DNA from 4 places in the Methylobacterium oryzae genome. Region 1 is predicted to be linked to each of the others. Evidence: predicted binding sites of a transcription regulator. Region 1 holds the regulator's gene; each other region holds the start of a gene.
The links. The regulator PhoB, encoded in region 1, activates phosphate uptake and scavenging genes when phosphate is short. The targets are predictions, from matches to a motif close to TGTCATNNANCTGTCAT.

Region 1 (3,479 bases):
TTCCAGAAGCCGACGCCGTTCCCGATGTCGATCTACGACAACGTGGCCTTCGGCCTGCGCCTCTACGAGAAGCTGCCGAAATCCGAGCTCGACGGCCGGATCGAGGAATCCCTGCGCAAGGCCGCCCTCTGGGACGAGGTGAAGGACAAGCTCCGGCAGCCCGGGACCGGCCTGTCGGGCGGCCAGCAGCAGCGCCTGTGCATCGCCCGGACGGTGGCGCAGAAGCCGGAGGTGATCCTGTTCGACGAGCCGACCTCGGCGCTCGACCCGATCTCCACCGGCCGCATCGAGGAGCTGATCGAGCAGCTGCGCGACGAGTTCACCATCGTGATCGTCACCCACAACATGCAGCAGGCGGCGCGCATCTCGCAGTTCACCGCCTTCATGTATCTGGGGCAGCTCGTCGAGTTCGGTCCGACCAACCGGATGTTCATGAACCCGACGGAACGCCGCACGCAGGACTACATCACCGGCCGCTTCGGCTAGTCTGCCGGGCCGCTCCGGTCCCGGGACCGCCGCTCGCGTCTCCGGCGCGCCGGCGGGTCCCGCAAGCCTCCCGGAGGGCCGTCCCCGGGACCCCATCGAAGGATCCGCCATGCCCGGCCATATCGTCACCTCCTACGACACCGACCTGGAGAACCTGCGTCGCTCGATCTCGGAGATGGGCGGCGTCGCCGAGAAGATGACCGCGGAGGCGACCGACGCCCTCGTGCGCCGGGACGACACGCTCGCCCAGGCGGTGATCCTCGCCGACAAGCGCCTCGACGCGCTGCAGCGGGACATCGAGGAGCGCGCCGTGCTGCTGATCGCCCGGCGCCAGCCCCTGGCGATCGACCTGCGCGAGACCATCTCGGCGATCCGCGTCTCCGGCGATCTGGAGCGGATCGGCGACCTCGCCAAGAACGTCGCCAAGCGCGTGGTGGCGATCTCCGACCAGGCGCCGGCCCAGAAGATCGTGCTCGGCGTGCGCCACATGAGCGACCTCGCCGAGGGTCAGCTCAAGGACGTGCTCGACGCCTACGGGAGCCGCGACGTCCAGGCGGCCCACGACGTCTGGGAGCGCGACGGCGAGATCGACGCCCTGTACAATTCCCTGTTCCGCGAGCTCCTGACCTACATGATGGAGGATCCGCGCAACATCTCGTTCTGCACGCATCTCCTGTTCTGCGCGAAGAACGTCGAGCGCATCGGCGACCACACCACCAACATCGCCGAGACGATCCACTACCTCGCCACGGGCGAGACGCTGGCGGGTGACCGGCCGAAGAACGACGCGTCGAACTACGCGACCGTGGACGGCGTGCAGGCGCCGTGAGGCGCCGACCCCGGCGCCTTCCTGTGGGCGCGGCCGGGGTCACTCTCCGTGCGGGTTGAGGCGGGGCGGCGCCTCCTGCACCATCCGGGGACCGCCCGCAGAACGAGTCTTCGAACGTGAGCATGCAAGTCCTGATCGTCGAGGACGAGGAGGCCCTGAGCACGCTGCTCCGCTACAACCTGGAGGCCGAGGGCTTCCTGGTGGATTCGGCGGCGCGCGGCGACGACGCCGAGCTGCTCCTGGCGGAGCGGATCCCGGACCTCGTCCTGCTCGACTGGATGCTGCCCGGCCTCTCGGGGATCGAGCTGTGCCGCCGGATCCGGGCGCGCCGGGAGACCGAGCGCCTGCCGGTGATTATGCTCACCGCCCGGGGCGAGGAGGGCGACCGCGTCCGCGGTCTCGGCACGGGCGCCGACGACTACATCGTCAAGCCGTTCTCGGTCCCGGAGCTGCTCGCCCGGATCCGCGCGCTCCTGCGCCGGGCCAAGCCCGCCCACGTCTCGGACCGGCTAGCGGCCGGCGACCTGGAACTCGACCGCACCGGCCACCGCGTCCGCCGCGGCGGCGAGGAGCTGCATCTGGGCCCCACGGAGTTCCGGCTCCTGGAATTCCTGATGCTGGCGCCGGGCCGGGTCTTCTCCCGCGAGCAGCTCCTCGACGGGGTGTGGGGCCACGACGTCTACATCGACGAGCGTACCGTCGACGTCCATGTCGGGCGGCTGCGCAAGGCGCTGAACGGCCCGCGCCAGACCGACCCGATCCGTACGGTCCGGGGCTCGGGCTACGCCTTCGACGAGACCTTCTCGCTGGAGGCCTGAGGCGGCCTCACTGGCCGTCCGGATAGGACTTCGCTCCGGCGCACCGTCATCGCGAGCGCAGCGAAGCGACCCAGGGCGGCGGGACGCCGATGCGCGCGGCGCTGCTGGGTTGCTTCGCTCCGCTCGCAAAGACGGTGGGACGGGCCCGCGAAGATCCGCGCGTCCCGGTCTCCAGGGATTCAGCGCGCCAGCGCCGCGCTCCGGCCCGAGGCGGCCGGCACCGCCTCCAGCGCCGCCAGGACCGTCCCCTCGGTGAGGATCTGCGGCAGCACCTGGGGCTCTCCCGTCCCGGTATAGAGCAGGTAGAGCGGGACGCCGCTGCGCCCGTGCTTCTCCAGGAGGCGGGTAATCTCGGGGTTCTGGTTGGTCCAGTCGCCCTTCATGTAGGTCACGCCGCGCTCGGCCATCGCGGCCCGCACGGCCTTGGTGTTGAGCGAGGTCGCCTCGTTGACCGCGCAGGTGATGCACCACGCGGCGGTCATGTCCACGAAGACGGGGCGGTGCGCGTCGACCAGGGCGTCGAGGCGCGCCTGCGTGAACGGCTCGATCCCGTCGGCGGCGGCCTGCGCGGCCGGCGCGGCGCGGTCCCGGGGCAGGGTGACGGCGAGGGCCCCGACGGCGATCAGCGCCAGCGCGGCGGCGGCCTGCGCGACCCGGCCGGCCCGCGGCGGGGCGGCGCGGCCGTGCTCCCAGGCCCAGGCGGCGAAGCCCACGAGGACGAGGCCGATCAGCGCCGCCAGCAGCCCGCGCGGGTCGACCTGCTGCGCCAGCACCCAGATCAGCCACGCCACGGTGGCGTAGACCGGGAAGGCCAGCACCTGCTTGAGGGTCTCCATCCAGGCGCCCGGCCGCGGCAGCGCCCGCAGGGCCGGCGGCCAGAGGGTCAGGAGCAGGAAGGGCAGGGCGAGGCCGAGGCCGAGGCTCGCGAAGACGGCGAGCGCCACGCCGGCGCTCTGGGTCAGCGCGAAGCCCACCGCCGAGCCCATGAACGGCGCCGTGCAGGGCGTCGCCACCAGGGTCGCGAGCACGCCGGTGAAGAACGAGCCGCTCAGGCCGCCGCGCCGGGTGAGGCCGTCGCCGAGGCCGGCGAGCCGGCCTCCGACATGGACCGCGCCCGAGAGGCTCAGGCCCATCGCGAACAGCAGGTAGGCGAGCCCCGCCACGATGGCGGGCGACTGGAGCTGGAACCCCCAGCCGATCGCGGCCCCGCCGCTCTTCAGGCCGATCAGCGCGGCGGCGAGCGCCAGGAAGCTCGCCAGGACGCCGGCCGTGTAGGCGAGGCCGTGGAGCCGCAGCCGAGCCGGCCCCTCGCCCGCGTGCCGCACGAGGCCGAGCACCTTGATCGA
Region 2 (3,479 bases), 1.6 Mb from region 1:
AGCCCGGCATCGGCCCAGGGCTGATCGATCAGCGTCCGGGCGAAGGGATGCGAGGCCACCGCGGCCGCGGGATCGATGCGGAAGCCGTCCCCGAACGCCACCGAACCGGGCGTGGGATCGGCCAGATAGGCGTCGACGACGGCCGAGACGTCGTCATCGACGATATCCAGGGTCGTGAACAGGTCGAGAGTCATGGGGCGCTTCGCCATGGCGGCGCTATAGCCGCGCCACCGCGACAGGATCACGACTCCCGCGCCGTCTCCGCGCCGCGATCAGAACGCGGCCGGAACGAGCATCGCGGCGGGGACCGGGCCGCGCACGTAGTCCGCGTGCCGCAGGCGCTCGGGCAAGTGGACCGCCGGGTGCTCCACGCTGCCGTAGGGGATCTGGTCGAGCAGGTGGCTGATACAGTTCAGGCGGGCCCGTCGCTTGTCGACCGCCTCGACCACCCACCAGGGCGCCTCGGGGATATGGGTCCGCGCCAGCATGTCCTCCTTGGCCCGGGTGTAGTCCTCCCAGCGGCGCCGCGACTCGACGTCCATGGGCGACAGCTTCCACTGCTTGAGCGGATCGCGGATCCGCATCCGGAAGCGGAATTCCTGCTCGGCATCGGTGATCGAGAACCAGTATTTTACCAGGACGATGCCGGAGCGCACCAGCATGCGCTCGAATTCGGGGACCGACCGGAAGAACTCCTCGACCTCCGCCTCGGTGCAGAAGCCCATGACCCGCTCGACGCCGGCGCGGTTGTACCAGGAGCGGTCGAACAGCACGATCTCGCCGCCGGCGGGCAGATGGGAGACGTAGCGCTGGAAATACCATTGCGTCCGCTCGCGCTCGCTCGGGGCGGGCAAGGCGGCGACGCGGCAGACGCGGGGATTGAGGCGCTGGGTGATCCGCTTGATCACGCCGCCCTTGCCGGCCGAGTCGCGGCCCTCGAACAGCACGACCACGCGCAGTTTCCGGTCCTGCACCCAGTCCTGGAGCCGGACCAGCTCGTGCTGCAGCCGGAGCAGCGCGCGGAAATAGACCTTGCGGTCGAGATGATCGGGCGGCGCGCCGCCGAGCTCGGCCGCGAGCCGGTCGAGGCGATCCTCCTCGAGCCCGAGTTCCAGCTCCTCGTCGTAGCTGTCGGCGAGGTCACGCCGGATCGCCTCCAGGGTGGCATCCGCGTTGGCATTCAAGGTGGCATCCGGGGCAGAGCTGTCGTCGGGCCGCATCGCCGGTTCTCCTGCGCGTCGCGGGGCCGACCTAGAGCAGCGTTCCGTGACACGCCTGAGAAAGCGCCGCGCCCGCGGCGGCCGATCCCATGTCGCGCCCGTGATCGTTCCGTCATACGGTTCCGCCACCGATCGGGGCGACCGGAGATGCGTCATGGCTGGAGAAGCGAAGAGGGCCGGGCCGAAGCGCCGGCGGGACGACCCCGATCCGGCGCGCGCCGAGGGCGAGAAGGTCGGCGCGCGCATCGATGCCGCCTTCGAGAAGCTCGCCGGGAAGCTGCGCGCCCGCGCCGACAGGGCCCGCGCCAAGCTCGACGCGGCGACGAAGGCCGAGAAGCGGGCGGTGCTGCTGCGCCGCTACGAACTCTACGCGGACGCGGCGGCCTATCTCGAGGAGCGGCTCGTCGATCGCGGGGGGCGATCCGCGTGATCTCCATCGACCCGGCCGGGCGCGGCGCCGCCCGACGCAGCTGACGGCGAGGATCCCATGTTCGACGCGACCAAGATGCTCGCCGACGCCCTCGGCGAGCACCTGGCCCTGACCTACCAGCGGACCTTCGGCAGCCGGGAGCCGCGCTACGCCGAGATCATCGAGGCCGCGGCGCGCCTGACGATCGAGCGGATCGTCGGGAGCGACGCCCTCTACCATGACGGCGACCACACGGCCCTCGTCACCCTGGTCGCCCAGGACATCCTCCGCGGCCGCTTCCTGCAGCAGGGCATCACGCCCGAGGACTGGCTGCACATGATCCTGGCCGCCCTCTACCACGACATCGGCTACGTGCGCGGCGTCTGCGCCGGAGACCGGCTGCAGGCCTTCGTCATCGACGCGCAGGGCACGACCGTCAGCCTGCCCCGGGGCGCCTCTGACGCGGCGCTGGCACCCTACCACGTGGAGCGCTCGAAGCTGGCCGTGCAGGAGCGCTTCGGCACGCACGATCTCGTCGACGCGTCCCGGGTCATCCGGGCGATTGAGCTGACCCGCTTCCCGGTCCCCGAGGACGATTCCCATCGCGAGACCGGGACCGAGGCCGGCCTGCTGCGGGCGGCCGACCTGATCGGTCAGCTCGGCGACCCGCTCTACCCGCGCAAATTGAACGCCCTGTTCCACGAATTCGCCGAGATCGGCGTCAACGCGGAACTCGGCTACGACAGCCCGGCCGACCTCGCGGAGCGCTACCCGTCGTTCTTCTGGGGCAAGATCGAGCCCGTGATCGGGGACGCGATCCGGTTCCTCGACCTCACGGTCGAGGGGCGGGGCTGGGTCGCGAACCTCTACGCCCACGTCTTCGCCATCGAGCACGACCGCCGGCGCATGGGCCCGCATCCCGGGCCGGGCCCTCTCTGAGGCGGCGCGGCGGCCTCAGGCGGCCGCGACGAGTCGGGTCACGGCCCGGACCAGCTCCGCCGCCACGAAGGGCTTCTCCAGGATGGGCCGGCTCGCCTCGGCCGGGGCGCCGGTGACCCGCACGTCGCCGGTGGCGAACAGGTACGGCACGCCGAGGACGCCGAGACGCTCGGCGACCGGATAGACGCTGTTCCCGTCGCCCAGATTCACGTCGAGCACCGCGGCGTCGGGCGTCTGCTCGGCGATCAGGTCCAGGGCGAGATCCGCGCGTGGGACCGGGCCGATCACCTCGGCCCCGGCGCTGTGCAACCAGCGCTTGACCTCGCTGGCGATGAGATACTCGTCCTCGACGACGAGGACGCGGCACCCGGACAGGGGCGGAACAGCCTCGGGCACGATCCCCTCCCATCGGCGCGCGACGATCCGAGAATAACCGCGCGACACGACCGGAGGTTCGCGCCGTTCGCATGATCCGCCACGCACCCCGACGGCGCGGGACCGCGCCGGCCCGCGCGGCGGGTCGATCAGCCCCCTGGCCGAGCCGGGGCGTCGGGCGGGGCGTCGGGCGGGGCGTCGGGCGGGAAGAAGCGGTTGGCCGGCCGCGCGAGGCCGAGATGGTCGCGCAGCGTCGTCCCGGCGTAGTCCCGGCGGAACAGCCCGCGCCGCTGCAGCTCCGGCACCAGCCGGTCGACCACGTCGTCGAGACCCTCGGGCACGAACGGGAACATCACGTTGAAGCCGTCGCAGGCGCGGGTCTCCAGCCACTCCTCCATCCGGTCGGCCACCTGCGCGGGCGTGCCGACCATCTGCAGGCCGCCGTAGCCGCCGACCTTGCGGGCGAGTTCCCGCACGGTCGCGCCGGTGCGGCGGGCGTAGTCGACGATCTGGGCCTGCCCGCTCTTGCTGGCGTT
Region 3 (3,479 bases), 2.9 Mb from region 1:
CACGATCGCCCGGCGCAGGGCGAACATCAGCCCGACCACGTGCTCCGGCACGGTGTTGAACGCGTAGTTGCGGATGTTGACGACCGTGACCCCCTGGGCCTTGGCCTGGGCCTTGTCGACCACGTCGGTGCCGGTGGCGGCGACCGCGATCAGCTTCAGGTCGGGGAGCTGCTTCAGCGTCTCGGCCCGCATCGGGACCTTGTTGATCAGCGCGATCTCCGCGCCCTGGAGGCGGGAGACGATCTCCTCCGGCGTCCAGGTCGACTCGTGCTCGACGTATTCGTGGGGGAAATTGAACGGTCGGACCCTGGCATCGAGGGATTCACGATCCAGGAACACGATCTTCTTGGTCATAGGACCCCTCTCGTACGACGGGCGGTTTCCTCGATAGTCTTGTTCTTACTTGCGCGTCGGGGCGGGCCCGGCAACCCGGTCCCGCCCCGATCGCGTGCGCAGATCACGCCTTATGCAGCGGATTCTCGCGCAGGTAGCTGGAGGCCGCGGCGACGCCCGAGCCCGGCGTGACCTTGATGCCGCAATCGATCATGGCCATCTCGGCGCCCGCGATGGCACCCAGCAGCGACAGCTCGTTCAGGTCGCCCAGGTGACCGATGCGGAACACCTTGCCGGCGACTTTGGACAGGCCGGCGCCCAGCGAGAGGTTGTAGCGCTCGTAGGCGTGGGTGATCACCTTGGCGGCGTCGGCGCCCTCCGGCACCACGATCGCCGTGACCGTGTCGGAGTTCCACTTGGGCTCCTTGGCGCAGGGCTTGAGGCCCCAGGCCGCGACCGCCTGGCGGGTCGCCTCGGCGAGGACGTGGTGGCGGTGGTAGACGTTCTCCAGCCCCTCTTCCTTCACGACCGCCAGGGCCTCGCGCAGGCCGTAGAGCAGCGGCAGGACGGGGGTGTAGGGGAAGTAGCCGGTGGCGTTGGCGGCCAGCTGGTCCTTCCAGGCGAAGTAGGCGTGGCCGAGCCGGTCGTTGCGGCCGGTGCCGCTCTCGGCGATCTTGAGCGCCTTCGGGCTGATGCAGATCAGGCCGAGGCCGGCCGGCAGCATGAAGCCCTTCTGCGAGCCCGCGATGGCGCAGTCGACCTTCCACGCGTCCATCTCGAACGGCAGAGAGCCGATCGACGAGATGCCGTCCACGAACAGCAGAGCCGGGTGCCCGGCGGCGTCGATCGCCTTCCGCACAGCGCCGATGTCGCTGGTGACGCCGGTGGCGGTCTCGTTGTGGACGACCATGACGGCCTTGATCTTATGGTCCTTGTCGGCGCGCAGGGCCTCCTCGATCTTCTGCGGATCGGCGCCGGTGCCCCACTCCTCCTCCTGGACGACCACGTCGAGGCCGAGGCGCTGGGCCATGTCGACCCAGAGGTGGCTGAACTGGCCGTAGCGCGAGGTCAGCACCGTGTCGCCGCGGCAGAGGGTGTTGGACAGGGCCGATTCCCAGATGCCGGTGCCCGAGGACGGGAACAGGATGACCGTCCCGGCGGTCGAGCCGAACACCATCTTGGAGTCCTGCAGGAGCGGCTTCACCAGCTCGGGGAAGCTCGGCGAGCGGTGATCCTCCGACGGCACGTGCATGGCGCGCAGGACGCGCTCCGGGATGTTGGTGGGGCCCGGGATGAAGAGGTGGTTGCGACCGGGGCGCCGGGTTGCGGCCATGATGTTTCCTCCGAAAAGTCCATTGCGCGCGGGCGTGAACCCGCACCGGGTTGTCCAAGCGTCCTCAGGGAGTCGGTCCGGCGCCGTCGAGAGCGGCTCGCGCCGCACCCCCTCGAACGCCATCCTCTGCCGTGATCGGGGGGTCTCCGCGGAGCGGCAGGCGGCCTCACGCCGCTCGCGTCGCGGCGCGCCCCCGCGCGCCGGTCGCCTCCGAATTGCCGTCCCGTCCAACGGCTCCAGGGCCGTCCTCGCCGCCTTCCTGTCAAGGTCCGGCCGTGCTCGTGCCGAGCGGCCGGTTCTTGGTATTATGAGGCGGTGAAGCTCGAAAGGAAAACCGGAAAAACTTCCGGAACTTGCCAAAAAAATTTTTTGTGCGACGCAACGAAGCTACGCTCCGGTTGAGAGGCTTCGCGGCACCGCACACCGAAGTCTTTCCGCCCCGTCGGAACCCGCGTCATCAAACTGAGATCGGATCGCGCTCTGGATCCCGGCACCGTTCAGCCGCCGGGAGAGGGTGCCGTGGCCGAGGTTGAGGAGATGCCGGTCCGCGTGCGGACGCTGTTCCTGTCCGACCTGCATCTCGGCACGCGCGGCTGCCAGGCCGGCCTGCTGCTGTCGTTCCTGAAGGACTACGACGCCGACACGATCTACCTCGTCGGCGACATCGTGGACGGCTGGCAGCTGCGCTCGGGCTGGTACTGGCCGCAGGAGCACAACGACGTGGTGCAGAAGCTCCTGCGCAAGGTCCGCAAGGGCGCGCGGATCGTCTACCTGCCTGGCAACCACGACGAGTTCCTGCGCGACTACGTGGGCACGAGCTTCGGCGGCATCGAACTCGCCGAGACCGCGATCCACGAGGCGGCAGACGGCAAGCGCTACCTCGTCATCCACGGCGACCAGTTCGACATGGTCGTGCGCCACTCGCCGTGGCTCGCCCATCTGGGCGACGGCGCCTACACGCTGGCGCTCTCCCTCAACACGCTGATCAACAAGGTGCGGCGGCGGCTCGGCCTGTCCTACTGGTCGCTGTCGGCCTGGGCGAAGCTGCGCGTGAAGAACGCGGTGAGCTTCATCGGCCGCTTCGAGACGATCCTGGCCGAGGAGGCCCGCCGCCAGGGCGCCGACGGGGTGATCTGCGGCCACATCCACCACGCCGCGGACCGGCCGATCGGCGACCTGCGCTACCTCAACACCGGCGACTGGGTGGAATCCTGCACCGGGCTCGTGGAGCACTACGACGGCCGCATCGAGGTGTTGCACTACCCGAGCCTCCTGCGGGCGCGGGAGGCCGAGGTCGTGCCGCAGCCCCTGCCGGGCCGGCGCGCGGTGGCGTGAGGGCGCCGCCGTGAAGCTCCTGATCGCCAGCGACGCGTGGCACCCCCAGGTGAACGGCGTCGTGCGCTCCCTCGAGCAGATGGTCCGGCGCGCGCCCGAGCACGGCTTCGCCACGACGCTGCTGTCCGTCGCGGATTTCCGCTCGCTGCCGCTGCCGGGCTACCCGGAGATCCGCCTCGCCTATGCCGGGCGCGAGCGGGTGGCGGCGCGCTGGCGGGCCGAGCGGCCGAGCCACGTGCACATCGCCACGGAGGGGCCGGTCGGCCTCGCGGCGCGCCGGCACTGCCTCGCGCACGACCTGCCCTTCACGACGAGCTACCACACGCGCTTCCCGGAATACCTCGCCGCCCGCGCCCCGGTGCCGGAGGCGTGGTCCTACGCGTACCTGCGCCGGTTCCACGGCGCCGCCCGCGGGACGATGGTCAGCACCGCCTCGCTCCAGGGCGAGCTCGCGGCGCGGGGTTTCGGCCGGCTGATG
Region 4 (3,479 bases), 2.7 Mb from region 1:
GCGGCCTGAGCGATGGCGCCCGACGCTTCCGCGGATCCGGCCCGGGACCGCGCGCCGGTACCGGGGGCGGCGCGCACGAGCGACGCCCTGAGCCGCATCGCCGGCATCCTCGACGTGCCGGTGGCGAGCTTCTACCCGGATGCCGACCGGCCCGACGCGGCCATGACCCAGGCGGCCGACCTCGTCTCGGCCTTCGTGGCGATCGACAGTCCGGCGGCGCGCCGGACCTGCCTGGCCTTCGTGCGGGCGATGGCGAGTTCCTGAAGCGCCGTGGCGCGCTGCGGGAGGCCGGAGACCGGGTCACTTCGTCGGGGGGCGGAGCGCGGTCTCCGGCCCGTCCGGCCGGACCCGCGTCAGAACACGTGGCGCAGGAGGTAGAAGAGAGCGGCCGCGAGGGTGATCGCCGCCGGCAGGGTCAGGATCCAGGCGAGCGCCATGTTGCGCACCGTGGACATCTGGAGGCCCGAGCCGTTGGCCGCCATCGTGCCGGCGACGCCCGACGACAGGATGTGGGTGGTCGAGACCGGCAGGCCGTAGAGCTCGGCCAGCCCGATCGTGCCGGCGGCGACGATCTCGGCCGACGCGCCCTGCGCGTAGGTCAGGTGGGTCTTGCCGATCTTCTCGCCCACCGTGACGACGATGCGCTTCCATCCGACCATGGTGCCGAGACCCAGCGCCAGGGCGACGCAGACCTTGACCCAGCCCGGGATGTAGCGCGTGCCGTCGTTGAGCAGGCCCGCGTAGCGCTTCAGGTCGGCCTTGTCGGCTTCCGAGAAGTCCGCCCCGGCGCCCGGCAGGACGCGCACCGCGTCGGCGGCGAGGTACATGTCGCTGCGCAGGTTCTGGGTCTGGGCGGCCGGCACCGTGCGGATCGCGCCGTAATTCTTCACGCTGGCGGCGATGTCGTTCGAGAGCGCCGCCAGCGCCGCGTAGACGGGCGGCGTGTTCAGCGCCTTGGTCTTGAGCGCCTCCGTCACGGTCCGGCGCGCGGCCGCGGCGTCCGGCACCGCGGCGCCGGGGGCGCGGGCGGAGAACACCGCGCTCGCCGCCGTCGAGGCCTGCACGAAGGCGGGCGTCGTGTCGTCCGCCATGGTGCGGTTGAGCGCGTAGGCGGTGGGGGCGGCGCCGATCAGGATCAGCATGATCAGGCCCATGCCCTTCTGCCCGTCATTGCCGCCGTGGAAGAACGAGACCAGCGTGCAGGTGAGGATCAGCAGGCCGCGGATCCACGGGGGCGGCGGCGCCTCGCCCGCGGGCGCCTCGTAGAGGTCCCTGCGGCGGACCGTGACCTTCAGGGCGAGCAGCAGCAGCGCCGCGAGCACGAAGCCGCAGACCGGCGAGAACAGCAGCGCCTTGAACACGTTGAGCGCCTGGGTCCAGTCGACGCCCGCGGTGCCGTCGCCGCCGTTCATCAGCTGGTTGGCGAGGCCGACGCCGAGCACCGAGCCGATCAGCGCGTGGGACGACGAGTTCGGCAGCCCGAACGCCCAGGTCCCGAGGTTCCAGATGATGGCCGCCAGCAGCAGCGCGAAGATCATCGCGTAGCCCGCGTGCGAGCCGACGTTGAGGATCAGCTCGACCGGCAGCAGCGTGACGATCGCGTAGGCCACGGCGCCCGAGGACAGCATCACGCCGAGGAAGTTGAAGACGCCCGACCAGATCACCGCGACGAGCGGCGGCATCGAGTGGGTGTAGATCACCGTGGCGACCGCGTTGGCGGTGTCGTGGAAGCCGTTCACGAACTCGAAGGCGAGGGCGATCAGCAGGGCGAGGCCGAGCAGCGCGAAGGCGCCGTAGGCCAGGGGCGCCTCCCCGACCGCGTTCATGTCCGCGATGAGGCTCACCACCGCGTAGCCCAGGCCCGCCACGAGGACGAGCAGGAACGCCACCACCCCGCCGAGATGCATCCCGTGGTCGAGGCGCGGGCCGCCCGCCTTCCGGCCTCCCACCGCTCCCGACGGCATCACGGCGGTATCGGACATGAACCCTCGCGCGGAATCTTTCGTGGTGAGCGGGGATTAAAACCGCGCGGTGACGGTTGGGTGACGGCCCGCGACGCCGCGCGTCGGCGAGCGTGTCCGAGTGCGTGTCCGAGAGCGTCGGGCGGCGCTGTCACACGCCTGACGCGGTCCGGCCGCTAGCGGACCGGACCGCTCGCCCGATCGCACGAGGGATCCGCATGATTGACGCCACGGTGCCGGCCCTGTCCCTCGGCGCGCTCCTGGCCGTCGTCCAGATCGGCAGCATCGCCGTCGCGGCCCGGCGCCTCGGCCGGGACCACGGCCCGTCGCGGTTCCCGGACGGCGCGCCCGTCTCCCTGGTCCGCCCCCTGCGCGGGGTCGAGGCCTACAGCGAGGAGATGCTCCTCCGCAGCGTCCGCCTCGACTACCCGTCCTACGAGCTGATCTTCTGCGTGGCCGACCCGGCCGACCCGATCGTCCCGATGGTGGAGCGCCTGATCGAGGCCCACCCGCACGTGCCCGCCCGCCTGATCCTCGGCGACGAGCGCGTCAGCGCGAACCCGAAGCTCAACAACTGCCTGCGCGGCTGGCGCGCCGCCGCCCACGACTGGGTGGTGCTCGCCGATTCCAACGTCGCCATGCCGCCGGACTACCTCCAGCGGCTGCAGGCGGCGTGGCGCGCCGATACCGGCCTCGTCTGCTCCACCCCGGCCGGCGCCCGCCCGGGCAGCTTCATGGCGGAGGTGGAGTGCGCCTTCCTGAACACCCTGCAGGCGCGCTGGCAATACGCCGCCGAGGCCTTCGGGCTGGGCTTCGCGCAGGGCAAGAGCATGCTCTGGCACAAGCCCTTCCTGGAGGCGCAGGGTGGCCTCCAGGCGCTCGCGGCCGAGATCGCCGAGGACGCGGCCGCCACCAAGCTCGTGCGCGCCGCCGGCAAGCGGGTCCACCTCGTGGCGAGCCCGTTCGAGCAGCCGCTCGGCCCGCGCGGCTTCCGGGAGGTCTGGGCGCGGCAGCTGCGCTGGGCGCGCCTGCGCCGCGTGACCTTCCCGCTGTTCTTCGCCCCCGAGATCGGCAGCGGCGTCCTGCTGCCGGCGCTCCTCGTCGCCCTCTGGGCCGGAAGCCTCGCGGGCCTCGCGGGCGCTGCCGGCCTCGCCGCCCTGTGCTATGCCGCGGAGCACCGGCTCGCTCTCCGCGCGGGCTGGCACCGCTCGCCCCGCACGCTGGCCGCCTTCCTGGCGCGCGACGCCCTGATCCCGGCGATCTGGGTCGGCGCCTGGATGCGGAGCGCCATCGTGTGGCGGGGCAATGCCATGGACGTGCGCCCCCGGCGGGCCGCCGACGCGCGCACCTACGCGCCGACGGCCTGACCGCCCGGCGATCGGAGGCCCTGACGTGTCGCGCCGCTACGCCCTCTACTGGCTGCCCGCCCCGGATTCGCGCCTCGAAGGCTTCGGCCGGGCGATCCTCGGCACCGACAACGTCGCCGGGCTGCCGGTCCCGCACCCGGAGGGGCTCGGC

Region 2: a site for PhoB is predicted at 1,320-1,336, ahead of ppk2 (polyphosphate kinase 2). Genes of this name have one in related genera too.
Region 3: a site for PhoB is predicted at 2,119-2,135, ahead of LXM90_RS26385 (UDP-2,3-diacylglucosamine diphosphatase). Genes of this name have one in related genera too.
Region 4: a site for PhoB is predicted at 2,032-2,048, ahead of LXM90_RS27410 (inorganic phosphate transporter). Genes of this name have one in related genera too.

What each region holds. Positions count from the first base shown of each region.
Region 1 is NZ_CP090349.1:2,425,934-2,429,412, forward strand. It holds gene pstB (phosphate ABC transporter ATP-binding protein PstB) at 1-486, shown strand, start outside; gene phoU (phosphate signaling complex protein PhoU) at 596-1,315, shown strand; gene phoB (phosphate regulon transcriptional regulator PhoB) at 1,438-2,133, shown strand; gene LXM90_RS11620 (protein-disulfide reductase DsbD family protein) at 2,313-3,479, opposite strand, start outside.
Region 2 is NZ_CP090349.1:869,556-873,034, reverse strand. It holds gene LXM90_RS04070 (hypothetical protein) at 1-194, opposite strand, end outside; gene ppk2 (polyphosphate kinase 2) at 273-1,220, opposite strand; gene LXM90_RS04060 (hypothetical protein) at 1,375-1,650, shown strand; gene LXM90_RS04055 (hypothetical protein) at 1,708-2,568, shown strand; gene LXM90_RS04050 (response regulator) at 2,584-2,964, opposite strand; gene LXM90_RS04045 (LLM class flavin-dependent oxidoreductase) at 3,093-3,479, opposite strand, start outside.
Region 3 is NZ_CP090349.1:5,527,070-5,530,548, forward strand. It holds gene LXM90_RS26375 (D-2-hydroxyacid dehydrogenase) at 1-354, opposite strand, end outside; gene LXM90_RS26380 (aminotransferase class V-fold PLP-dependent enzyme) at 458-1,666, opposite strand; gene LXM90_RS26385 (UDP-2,3-diacylglucosamine diphosphatase) at 2,204-3,001, shown strand; gene LXM90_RS26390 (glycosyltransferase family 4 protein) at 3,012-3,479, shown strand, end outside.
Region 4 is NZ_CP090349.1:5,743,653-5,747,131, reverse strand. It holds gene LXM90_RS27420 (MucR family transcriptional regulator) at 1-9, shown strand, start outside; gene LXM90_RS27415 (hypothetical protein) at 13-264, shown strand; gene LXM90_RS27410 (inorganic phosphate transporter) at 354-1,982, opposite strand; gene LXM90_RS27405 (ceramide glucosyltransferase) at 2,180-3,328, shown strand; gene LXM90_RS27400 (DUF1045 domain-containing protein) at 3,354-3,479, shown strand, end outside.